DNA from 3 places in the Planctobacterium sp. AWH2_060 genome. Region 1 is predicted to be linked to each of the others. Evidence: predicted binding sites of a transcription regulator. Region 1 holds the regulator's gene; each other region holds the start of a gene.
What was found. The regulator FNR, encoded in region 1, switches genes on or off when oxygen is low (the NO sensors DNR and NnrR bind a similar motif). The targets are predictions, from matches to a motif close to TTGATCTAGATCAA.

Region 1 (4,270 bases):
TGCCTGGGCGACAATACAGGAGCACGGTGAAGTCTATTTTGAATCCATATGTATGTTCATATTTCTGCTGCTTATTGGCCGTTATTTTGAGCATAAAGGCAGACAAAAAGCCGTTATTACTGGTAACAACCTGAGTCGTCAATTACCGCAATTCGCCCGACTTGTATCAGCAGACAGCCAAATCCACGAAGTACCAGCCAAAACGATTAAGCCAGGGCAGCAAATTCAAATCAAAATGGGCGATACCGTACCGGTGGATTGCACCATAGTGCAAGGTACTACAGAACTGGATGAAGCAATTCTCACTGGCGAATCGTCTCCGGTTTGTAAAAACGCTGGTGAGCAACTCTTTGGCGGTACAATCAACTTGTCAGCACCTGTGATTGCCACGGTCAGCGCAGCCTTAAAAGATTCGGCTATCAATCAAATCAGCCGAGCTCAGGAACTGGCTTTTTCACAAAAGCCCAGATTCGCCATTGCCGCAGATAAACTGGCAGGCACCTTCGTTACCCTGGTTTTGATCATCGCGTCACTCACCTTTATCTATTGGTACCAGCAAGCACCTGAAGACGCTTTGTGGATTACGGTATCCGTATTGGTCGCCACCTGCCCTTGTGCACTTGGACTGGCCACACCAACTGCATTTACTGCCGCCATGAGTAAACTCAATGAGGTTGGTTTAGTGATAAAGCGCACCGACCTGTTAGAAACGCTCAATAAAGTCACCACTTTTGCCTTTGATAAAACCGGCACCTTAACCAAAGGACAGCCACGAATTAAGCAATGGCAAAACCTCAGTTCACTGCCGGATGAGCAGATATTAAGCATTGCCGCCAGTATTGAGAGCCATTCAGAGCATCCCATTGCCAAAGCGTTTTTACAGGCTCCCACTGTAGAATGTCAGGATGTTAAAATATTTCCGGGTGAAGGCATTCAAGGTTGGGTTGCAGGAAAGCTTTACCGAATGGGTAACAGCCCCTTTACTGGCTGCACTCATCAGGGCCAGGCTGATGTCTATCTTAGCCAGTTATCAGAGTCGCAACAGCAAACCACACTGGCACAATTCCAACTTGAAGATGAGTTAAGAGAAGAAGTTGAACAGTTTTTTAGTCAGCCGAGACGCGGTAAATCGCTTTTATTGAGCGGTGACAACCAACAAAAGGTCTCTGAACTTGCCAAAAAGTTAGCCGTTGAGGAATTCCAGCACAGCGTTAAGCCAGAACAAAAACTGGCGTACCTGCAAACCCTGCAATCCAAAGGCGAAGTCATTTTAATGGTGGGTGATGGGGTAAATGACGCACCCGTTTTAGCCGGCGCGGATATTTCGGTGGCGGTAAACGGCGCCAGCGATTTTGCGCAAAATGCCGCTGACATTATTATGCTGAAAGACAACTTCTCAGCCATTAATACCTTGCTCAGCGTATCCCTTAAGACCCAGCGTATTATTAAACAAAACTTCGCCTGGGCTTTGGGTTACAATTTATTGGTTCTGCCCTTTGCTGTGAGCGGATTATTACCTCCATGGGGAGCGGTTATCGGAATGTCACTGAGCTCGCTGATTGTGACATTTAACTCGCTGCGCATTAATAAACAAAAAGGCGATTAAAATGAGCATTATTTACGTATTGATCCCGCTGGCCATTATTTTAGTGATTGCCGCAATCGCCATCTTTTTTTGGGCGGTGCGTAGCGAACAATTTAAAGATCTGGAACGTCATGGACACAGCATCCTGTTCGATGATGATGTAAAAGACGCATCTAAAGCCAACTCCAAAAAAGAACAATAGCCATATTGTGAACGACTTATTTGCCGCACTATTGATCGGAATCGCAGGCAGCATTCATTGCAGTGCCATGTGCGGCGGTGTAATCGCCGGATTAAATTACGCTATCCCAAAAGGCAACCCACTACTCCCTTATGCGCTTAGCTATAACCTGGGCAGAATCATAAGTTACAGTACCGCCGGATTTATTGCAGGCTCTTTGGGCCAGATATTCAGCCATCAGGTTGCCAGCGGTATCGTTATTTTAAAGTTGTTAAGCGGAGTCTTTTTGCTGTTATTAGGGGCCTATATTGGCAACTGGTGGCGAATACTCGCTCGCCTTGAAGCTTTAGGAGCCAGATTTTGGAGGATCATATCGCCCCTGGGTAAACGACTGGTGCCTTTTAAAAGCCCGCTTTACGCATTGCCCTATGGATTAATCTGGGGGTGGCTGCCCTGTGGATTGGTTTATTCAACCCTTGCCTGGAGCATCGCCAGTGGCAATGCCACCTTAAGTGCTTTGCAAATGCTGGCTTTTGGATTAGGTACACTGCCCGCCACCTTGCTAATAGCCTTTTCCAGCAAAGAACTGCTTAATTTCACTCGCTCTCCGAGAGTGAGACAAGTGATTGCTATTGCATTATTTTTATATGGTGGTTTTACCATTGCACAAGCCCTGTCCCATCATTTATAGTTACCGCTCAGCACTTTAAGGGATTGTTACAATCTATGGTTAGTCAAGCTCGTTATCCACTACACTGCCAAAACTGCAGCTTTAGTCAGTTGTGTTTACCCTTTAATTTGAGCAATAACGAGATGGATAAGCTTGACGATATTATTCAACGGAAAAAGCCTATTCAAAAAGGTGAAAGACTGTTCGAAACCGGTGACAAACTCAATGCACTATACGCTGTGCGTTCCGGCTCCTTTAAGTCCTATGCCATCAGCCAAAATGGCGAAGAGCAAATTACTGCGTTTCATCTGCCGGGTGAGGTCATTGGTTTTGACAGCATGTCAGAAGAGGCTCACCAAACTGTCACCCAGGCTCTGGAAACCTCAATGGTTTGTGAAATCCCCTTTGCCACACTGGACAAACTTTCCGATGAATTACCTGCGCTGAGAAAGCAACTGATGCGCCTGATGAGCGCTGAAATCAAGCAAGACCAACAAATGTTTATGCTGTTAAATCAACGTACGGCTGAAGAGCGTTTAGCCTACTTTTTACACTCGCTGTCGCTGCGTTTTAATCAAAGGGGTTTTTCCGCTAATCAGTTCAGGCTCACCATGACCCGCAGTGAAATTGGCAATTTGCTGGGTTTGACCGTGGAAACCATCTCCCGCCTGCTATCCAAATTTAATAAAGAAGGCGTGCTTACTGTGGAAGGCAAGTTAATTAACATTAATAACGCTGCAGTACTGGAAGAAAAGAGCAATACCATTAGCCCGCAGTGTAAATAAGGTAAACTCTTTTTACACATTCTTTGATCTACCACAATAGATTAACTGGCAAATTTTTGATGCTGTTCTTACACTTATAGTGTTTTTATCACTGTTTAGGAAAATGCTATGAGTGGCTTCAATAAAATATTAGCGGTTGTTGATCCTACCGAGGAGCAACAAAAATCTCTGGCCCGTGCGCTGGAACTAGCCAACAAATGCGACGGCCGGGTGACGGCGTTTCTGTCGATATACGACTTTTCCTACGATATGACCACCATGTTATCTGTGGAAGAGCGAGAAATCATGCGCCAGGCCGTGGTGGATGACCGCACTGAATGGCTGGTGAGTTTGATTGAACAACAGCCCAACGCTCATGGCATTCAGGTGGATGTTAAGGTTGTCTGGCACAATCGCCCATACGAAAGCATCATAGTGGAAGCCATCGCGGCTGATTACGACCTTATTGTCAAAGGCACCCAACAGCATGACACTTTAAAATCCGTGATATTCACGCCCACGGACTGGCACCTTCTGCGCAAATCGCCCAAATCGGTATTATTGGTTAAAGACCATGCTTGGCCAGAAAACGGCGCAATAATTGGTGCGGTTAATGTCGGCAGTGAAGACGAAGCCCATGTCTCCCTCAACAACAGAATTTCTGCCACCTGTCTGGAAATGGCAGAGTTACTCAATGGCAATGTCCACCTGGTAAATTCCTACCCAGGCACGCCAATCAACATTGCAATTGAAATCCCAGAATTTGATCCGCAAACCTACAATCAATCCGTTAAAAATTATCATGAAGATAATATGCGGCAGCACGCTGAAAAATACGGTATCGCTGCGGATTTTTGCCATGTTAAAGAAGGCTTACCGGAAGATGTGATCCCCGCCATAGCCAGACTACAAGATGCAGAATTAGTTGTTATTGGCACAGTCGGTCGCCAGGGCATTTCCGCAGCATTAATCGGTAATACTGCCGAACATGTCATTGATATGTTGGATTGCGATGTCCTGGCATTAAAACCCGAAGGCTTTGAATCGCCGGTTAAAGTCTGAACGCAATA
Region 2 (4,270 bases), 400 kb from region 1:
GTCGTTCTGGAGCAGAAAATGCACAGAAACAGGCGACGAAGCTACTGGAGAAAGGGCTGAAACTGACAGTTAACCAGGCGAAATCTCACATTGCTCATAGCGATGAGGGAGTGAAATTTCTGGGTGTTGAAATTGGGCGTCAATACACCCGTATACAACCTCAGAAACTCGCAGCGTTTAAAAAGAAGTTGAAGCAGATGACGAAACGCAATGGTGGCAAACCGCTGTGTGCAGTTATCAAAGAGTTGAACCCTGTTTTAAGAGGGTTTAGCCAGTACTTCAGGATTGCCAATAGCAACAGGGAATTTTCTAAGATAGCGAGATGGTTGAGGCGCAGGCTTCGCAGTATCCAATTGAAATTATGGAAGAAACCAGCGAAGCTGCATCGAAGACTGAAGCAGCTTGGTTATAAACCGCCGTTCAGGTTTATCCAAATGAACAGTTGGAGAAATGCTCATAGCCCTCTGGCCAGTTATGCGATGCCAAATCAATGGTTCAACGACCTTGGTCTGGTCAATTTTGAGCTAATTAGGACGGGGTATGTGTTCAGCGCTTATGCTGAATGGAAGTATGCATGAGCCGTATACGAGGTCCGTACGTACGGTTCTGTGAGAGGGATGAGGCGGTGACGCCTCACCCTACTTGATGTGTTTATTGCTTAATCACTGAACAGAAATATTGAATAACAGCCATAAAAAAGCGTCCATATGGACGCTTTTTGAACACTGATTAAGGTGTATTATTTCTTAATTGGTGTAAATGGGCGTTGCGCTTCACCGGTATACAACTGGCGAGGACGACCAATTTTTTGACCTTCCTGACCCAGCATTTCATGCCAGTGAGAAATCCAGCCAACGGTTCTGGCTAGTGCAAATATACAGGTGAACATATTGGTAGGAATACCAATCGCTTTAAGAATGATACCTGAGTAGAAATCCACGTTCGGGAACAACTTCTTAGAAGCGAAATACTCGTCCTCAAGCGCGATTTTTTCAAGCTCCATCGCTACCTGTAATAACGGATCTTTAACGTCCAATTCTGCCAATACTTCGTGGCAGCTTTCACGCATCACAGTAGCACGCGGATCGTAGTTTTTATAAACCCGGTGTCCGAAGCCCATCAGACGGAACGGGTCGTTCTTGTCTTTTGCTTTGGCAATGAATTCTGGAATGCGATCAACTGAACCGATTTTCTCTAACATGTTCAGACAAGCTTCGTTGGCACCACCGTGCGCAGGTCCCCATAAAGAAGCAACGCCCGCAGCAATACATGCATAAGGGTTTGCACCAGAAGAACCCGCCAGGCGTACAGTCGAAGTTGAAGCGTTTTGCTCGTGATCAGCGTGTAGTGTAAAGATGCGATCTACTGCACGGGCTACAGCCGGGCTGATCTTGTACTCTTCAGCAGGCACAGAGAACATCATGTTCAGGAAGTTTTCTGCATAAGATAAATCATTACGGGGGTAGACAAAAGGTTGACCAATGTTGTGTTTATAGGCCATCGCTACAAGAGTTGGCATTTTGGCCACCAGGCGATAAGCACTGCGCAAACGCTTGTCTGGATCGCTGACGTCTAAGTCGTCGTGATAAAACGAGGACATCGCACCTACAGTGCCGCACAGCATCGCCATAGGGTGAGCGTCAGGGCGGAATCCATGGAAAAAATTAGTCATGGTTTCGTGAACCATGGTGTGGCGAGTTATCGTGTCTTTGAAATCCGAATAAGTTGCTGCATCTGGCGCTTCGCCGTGTAAAAGCATGTAGCAAACTTCAAGGTAATCTGCATCGCGAGCCAACTCCTCGATGGAGTAACCTCTGTGTAATAGCACACCTTTTTCACCATCAATAAAGGTAATTGATGATTCGCATGAGCCAGTTGCCATAAAACCTGGGTCGAAAGTGAAATGCCCGATAGAACCCAATTTTCTTACATCTATAACTGGGTTGCCGGCTGTACCCGTGTGTACGGGAAGTTCTATTTCTTTATCACCAACTTTTAATATGGCTGAATCAGCTGCCATAAAAATTCTCCTTTCGAATGTTCTAGGGGGGTGCTCATTGATTCGTCAAAAATGGACGAGACTTGTAAAGTAGACGGTAGTTTTACTTTATCCTCATAGTATAAGTCAATTTTAATGCGTATTTCATCGGTAAGTATGCATATTTCTAAAACTTTGATCACATTGCTCAAAATTTTAACAATCACGTCTTTGATCCGTAACAAAAATTGTATTTCCTGAATCCCATGGATATACTTCAGTGCGAAAACGTAAATCTGTCAGACAGGCGCTGTTATTGGTCTGCAAGCAAATTTCGTTAATAAAATGTAAATAATCCAGTTTGCATTACATACGTATGTAAATTGTGATGACATTCAAGGTGGAACACTCGCTTATTGCTCAGGTGATATTTGAGTCGACACACAAACATTCCAGGTTGGCGACAAATCGTGAAAAAACAAAGACCCGTAAATTTAGAACTCAATACGATTAGTTTTCCCCCATCAGCTCTGGTTTCAATTTTACATCGTGTAACAGGTGTAGCGTTGTTTTTCGCTTTGTTACTTGTAATTGGAGCATGGGCTTGTTCATTAACTTCAGCAGAAAGCTTTGCACACGTCTCTGAGTTAATGAATGGCGTTTTAGGTAAGTTAGTCGTTATCGGCACAGTGTCAGCGTTGACTTATCATATTCTTGGCGGTGTCCGTCATATGTTTATGGATATGGGGCATTTCGAAGAATTAGAGTCAGGTAATAACAGTGCTAAGTTTATTATTGGCCTGTGGATTGTACTGACGGTACTGATGGGAGTAGTGATATGGTAACTAACCAGGCAAGTATTAAGAGGGATGGTGTTCAAGACTTCGTCTCTTTGCGTACCACCGCAATCGTAATTTTAGCTTACAGCATATTTATGCTGTGGTTCTTCGTTTCCACTCCAGAGATTACCTACGAGGTCTGGTCTGGTTTGTTCTCTAATCTGGCTGTGAAAGTATTCACGCTTGCAGCTCTGGTTTCCATCATGATCCACGTACGCATTGGTTTGTGGCAGGTATTAACTGACTATGTGAAGCCACATAACGTCAGAGCCGTTATCCAGTTTGTTTTGAACCTTATTGCCTTCGCTTACGTAGCCGTGGGTTTATTTGTATTGTGGGGTGTGTAAGTGAAAGTAGCAGTTCATGAATTTGACGCGGTAGTAATTGGCGCCGGTGGTGCCGGTATGAGAGCCGCTTTACAAATTTCTCAGTCTGGTAAGTCTTGTGCGCTTTTGTCTAAAGTGTTCCCAACTCGTTCTCACACAGTATCAGCGCAGGGTGGTATTACCGTAGCATTAGGTAACGCCCATGAAGATAACTGGGAATGGCACATGTATGACACAGTAAAGGGTTCTGATTACATTGGTGATCAGGACGCTATCGAATACATGTGTAAGACAGGGCCTGAAGCTATCATCGAAATGGAAAACATGGGCCTGCCATTTTCGCGTTTCGAGAACGGTAAAATCTACCAACGTCCATTTGGCGGTCAGTCAAAGGATTTCGGCGGTGAGCAGGGCGCTCGCACAGCTGCTGCAGCTGACCGTACAGGCCACGCTCTGCTGCATTTGCTCTATCAGCAAAACGTTAAAAACAAGACAAAAGTATTCAGCGAGTGGTATGCACTGGACCTGGTAAAAAACCAGGACGGTGATGTTGTCGGCTGTACTGCCATTGATATTGAAACCGGCGAAGTAGTTTACTTCAAGTCTCGTGCTGTGGTGCTTGCTACAGGCGGTGCTGGTCGTATCTATGCGTCTACTACCAATGCTCACATTAACACCGGTGATGGTGTTGGGATGGCATTGCGTGCAGGTGTATGTTTGCAAGATATGGAAATGTGGCAATTCCACCCAACGGGTATAGCGGGAGCTGGTACTCTGGTAACAGAGGGCTGTCGTGGTGAGGGTGGTTATCTGTTAAATAAAGATGGCGAGCGCTTTATGGAGCGTTATGCGCCTAACGCCAAAGACCTTGCTGGCCGTGACGTTGTTGCTCGCTCAATGATGACTGAAATTCGCGAAGGTCGCGGTTGTGAAGGCCCCTGGGGCACACACATCAAATTAAAATTGGATCACCTTGGTAAGGATGTATTGGAATCTCGTCTGCCGGGTATTCTTGAGCTTTCTCGTACCTTCGCACACGTTGATCCGGTAAAAGAACCCATTCCGGTAATTCCAACCTGCCACTATATGATGGGTGGTATTCCAACTAATGTTGACGGCCAATGTTT
Region 3 (4,270 bases), 2.2 Mb from region 1:
ACTGGCGATCTGGAACAACTGGCGTCTCCTGACTTTTACGGCAACTTTGTTAACGAAGGCAAGATCTTCATTTTTATGGCCATAGTATCCGCCATCGTGTTTTTGATTCTGCTGGGTGGCGTCAAACAGGGTATTGAGAAGGCCGCTAAAATACTAATGCCGACGCTGTTCTTTATGCTGATAGGCATGGTGACCTTTGTACTGACACTAGACAATGCTTTTGCCGGTGTTGAGTATTATTTAGTGCCGGATTTCAGCAAGATTGATGCTTCGGTAGTCAGCGCGGCCCTGTCTCAAGCGTTTTTCTCACTTTCTTTGGGTATGGGTATTCTGATCACCTACGGCTCCTATCTGGGTAAACGCGATGGTATCCCAGGCTCTGCTAAAATGGTGGCGCTGATGGATACGGGCGTGGCCTTTATTGCAGGTTTAATGATTCTGCCTGCGGTATTTTCCTTTAACCCCAATACCAATACCGCCGAGCTAAGTGATTCTTCTTTAAGTATGATCTTCGGCTTCCTGCCGCAAATCTTCCTGGAGTTACAAAATACCATTGGTTATCTGGGTGCCAGTGTTGTGGCCTCTATATTCTTCTTATTGGTGTTCTTTGCGGCTATTACCTCGCTGGTATCCATTCTTGAAGTACCCAATGCCGCGATTATGGATGAGCGCAACCTGTCCCGTAAAACCTCGTTAACCTTATTGGCTGCAGCGATGATTGCCTTTGCGGTGATTTCAGCAACCTCCTTTGGCATGCTGGACTTTACCACCCACTTCGTAACTTACGCCGGAACAGAAAAGTCCTTCTTCGATGTAATTTATGACGTGTTTTACGACACCATACTACCGCTTAACGGATTCCTGATCTGTATCTTCGTGGTTTATCGCTGGAAAGCTTCAAATCTGAATAAGACTCTGGAAGAAGGCGAACCGGAGTTTAAAAACAGTCTGTTTCAAAAGTATGTGGATTTCTCCATCGGCACCTTTATCCCATTTATCTTACTATTGATATTCATCAATACCGTGGCATTAAAGTATTTTGGTGCCGGATTGGTGGGCTAACTCTTAAAAATTCTACAGGCCGGTTTTTACCGGCCTTTTTTATGGCGTTTCGTGCTCAACTATTTTGGGCAGCATATCGAACGGACTTGGGTACTGCAGGGTAAGTTGCAGTTCTTCGATGGTAGCCTCGGCATTGACTTTTTTACCTGTGGCAGGCTGCTCTGTATCATCCAGAAACTCTGGTGTAATCAGCTCCAGGGCTTTGGCAGCATGAGTGTAGTATTCGCGACGAGAAGGATGCTCAGTAGCACTCAGATGAAAAGTCTTGCCCCACTTTTCTAAGTTAATAATTTTTTCAATAGCTTCAATGGCATCATCTCTGTGCACCAGATTTACCATTTTATGGGCGGCAGTGATGCCCTTTTTACCCTCCAGATGATAAATCGGATGCCTGTCTTCCCCAATGAGGCCAGCCAAACGCAATATAGTAACCTGTTGTGGAAACCGGGCTTTGAGTTCATTCTCGATGAAAACATGGGCATGGGCCGAATCACTGATGGGCGCAAGCTCAGTTTCCTCAGTAAATTCCTGATTCGATTCGCCATAAACCGACGTGGTGCTGATGAACAACAGTTTTTTATCATTATCAGACAAACAACTGCCACAAAGTGTCATCATTTGCTGCTGAAACTGCTCCCGTTCAAAACCGCGACGCCCAGCCCCAATATTAATGACAAAGACCTCGCTGTCCTGCAGGGCCTGGGGTAACTCTGCATCACCAAGGCGGTATTGATGACAGGCTATCCCCTCTTTGTTGAGACGCTCTACATCGTTTTCGCTCTGTTTGGTTGTCACTACCGACAAAGACTTCTGTATCAGTGTTTTGCACAATTTGTGCCCCAGCCATCCAGCACCTATCACCGCTATTTTCATAAATTCTGAACCATTAGTTGTTTTTTTTGATCTGGCTCACTGCCATAAACAAGATTTTAGGGCATAATTAGCCAAGGTGAAAAATAATTAAGGGCTTTAAGTTATGGGTGAATGGGTCACTGCACTGGTATTTGGATTATTTTTAGTCGCATTTACGTTAGGTTTAAGCAGTATTATTATGGCATTTTTGCCTGCTAAACCAGAAGAGACGGTGCGTTCTCAGGTAGAATACGGCTTTTTCGGCGTTGCCGGATTAGTGCTGAGCCTGGTGTTTGTTTACGCACTAATGTGATGCGGAGCCGCACCAGAAAAACCGGGTAATGGCGGCATTAACCCGGTTTTTTTGTCTCTGAGTCCATCACACTAATGTCTTAAGTGATAGGTATCGATACCCAGCATTTTATAGAGCAGACAAAAACCCGTAGCACTGCTAATAAACAACGCTGTGCCAAGCACTAACAACAAGACAGTTACCGGAAAACTAAACAGTTGCTCAACGGCCAGCGCTAGTAACAGGCAAGCCAGTATGGCTCTGATAGCCGTATCTAAAACACCTACATTATCTATTTCTCTCATGTTCGACACTCCTGCGGTTAACTTACAGAATCATTATCCTGCCCTAAACACCGGGCAGTATTGATCGTGATCAAATAATTGCTGCTTTAACTTTTTGCCGATTACCGCTATCTTTAGTTTTTATATTCAATTTTCCTAATCGCACCCTAAGGAGCCCTGCACAGGATGCCAACAAAGAAAAAAACTCATATTTTGGTAATTGATGATGAAGAGCTTACGCAAGAGTTATTAAGGCACATGCTTAGGGAGTTAGATTTAGGTGAAATTGACATTCATTCCAGCTGCTCCAAAGCCTTGAATCGATTTAAAAAGGATCCATCCTACTTTGGGATGGTGATTAGTGACTGGGAAGTGCCCGGCATGAACGGGCTGGAATTCCTCAAGGAAGTTCGGGCGTTAAACAAAGAGGTGCCGTTTTTAATGGTAACCGGAAACGCCTCCAAAAATTACGTTGTCAAGGCCGTCCAGGCAGGGGTTAACGATTTTCTGGCTAAGCCCTTTTCAGCCAGCGGGTTATTATCAAAAGTGCAAAAGCTGATTGATGCGCAATCGCTGGCTCCCAATAAACACTAGCCTTCCTCGCATAATATAAAACCATCAGGTCTTAGCATTATTACGCAGCGAAAGGCACTATTTGACTCACCTATAATTCAGAGGCGCGGAAACATGCATTACACCTTTTCTGACTTCGATAGCATCATCGACAGAAGCGCAACATTTTCGATGAAGTGGCAAAAGTACGAAGGCAAAGACATCTTGCCTCTTTGGGTTGCCGATACCGAATTTAAGTGCGCAAATGAAATTTTACAGGCCATCAAACAGCGTACCGATCACGGTTTACTGGGCTACCATTTACCGGCCCGCTATGAACCCGCTAATGAAGCAGTGTGTCGCTGGCTTAAAAAGCAGCATAACTGGGATATTCAACCAGAATGGATTGTCTGGACGCCCGGAGTGGTGCCTGCTTTCAATGTGGCTTGTAAGGCTTACTGCCAACCTGGCGACAAAGTCATAGTTCAGACTCCTAATTATCCGCCGTTATTAGCGGCACCTGGCATCAATAATCTGGAACGGGTTGATATCCCTACCATCATTGAAAATGACCGATGGACCATAGACCTAAATGCGCTGGAAGAAGCCGCCAAAGATCCCGCCTGTAAAGTTTTTATTGTATGCAATCCGGGCAATCCGACAGGCACGGTATTTACCCAACAGGAATTAGCTGAAATAGCCCGTATCTGTGAGCAAAACAATGTGTTATTAATCTCAGACGAAATCCACTGTGATTTAGTCCTGGATGACAACGCACAACACATTCCGGCCAGCTCACTGCCGCAATTGCAAAACAGCAGTGTGACGCTGATGGCGGCCAGTAAAACCTTTAATGTTGCGGGGCTTGGCACTTCTTTCGCTATCATTCCGGATGCCAAGTTACGCGCCAACTTCAGTAAAGCGATGATGGGTATTATGCCCTGGGTAACCATCCTGGGTCTGGTGGCCACCGAAACCGCCTTTACTCAATGCGACCAATGGTACGACACCTTGTTGGCTTACCTGCAACAGAATCGTCAGTTTCTGTTTGATGAAATCAACCAAATTAATGGTTTTAAAATGCTGTTGCCCCAGGCGACATTCCTGGCCTGGATTGACGCCAGTCAGTTGGGTGTAGAGTCACCACAAGCTTATGTTGAAGCCAAAGGTATCGGCCCTTCTCCCGGTGCTGATTTTGGTGATAAGAACTTTATTCGTATCAACTTTG

Region 2: the regulator FNR is predicted to act here: its motif matches at 2,210-2,223, upstream of gltA (citrate synthase).
Region 3: the regulator FNR is predicted to act here: its motif matches at 2,572-2,585, upstream of ACXAD8_RS12275 (YgaP family membrane protein).

Annotation. Positions count from the first base shown of each region.
Region 1 is NZ_JBSWTG010000001.1:670,067-674,336, reverse strand. Features, by position in the region: gene ACXAD8_RS02940 (heavy metal translocating P-type ATPase) at 1-1,606, shown strand, start outside; gene ccoS (cbb3-type cytochrome oxidase assembly protein CcoS) at 1,608-1,787, shown strand; gene ACXAD8_RS02930 (sulfite exporter TauE/SafE family protein) at 1,795-2,457, shown strand; gene fnr (fumarate/nitrate reduction transcriptional regulator Fnr) at 2,493-3,221, shown strand; gene uspE (universal stress protein UspE) at 3,330-4,262, shown strand.
Region 2 is NZ_JBSWTG010000001.1:1,066,915-1,071,184, reverse strand. Features, by position in the region: gene ltrA (group II intron reverse transcriptase/maturase) at 1-578, shown strand, start outside; gene gltA (citrate synthase) at 740-2,020, opposite strand; gene sdhC (succinate dehydrogenase, cytochrome b556 subunit) at 2,449-2,823, shown strand; gene sdhD (succinate dehydrogenase, hydrophobic membrane anchor protein) at 2,817-3,164, shown strand; gene sdhA (succinate dehydrogenase flavoprotein subunit) at 3,165-4,270, shown strand, end outside.
Region 3 is NZ_JBSWTG010000001.1:2,882,466-2,886,735, forward strand. Features, by position in the region: gene ACXAD8_RS12260 (sodium-dependent transporter) at 1-1,062, shown strand, start outside; gene ACXAD8_RS12265 (NAD-dependent epimerase/dehydratase family protein) at 1,102-1,935, opposite strand; gene ACXAD8_RS12270 (hypothetical protein) at 2,039-2,227, shown strand; gene ACXAD8_RS12275 (YgaP family membrane protein) at 2,299-2,511, opposite strand; gene ACXAD8_RS12280 (response regulator) at 2,677-3,084, shown strand; gene ACXAD8_RS12285 (MalY/PatB family protein) at 3,178-4,270, shown strand, end outside.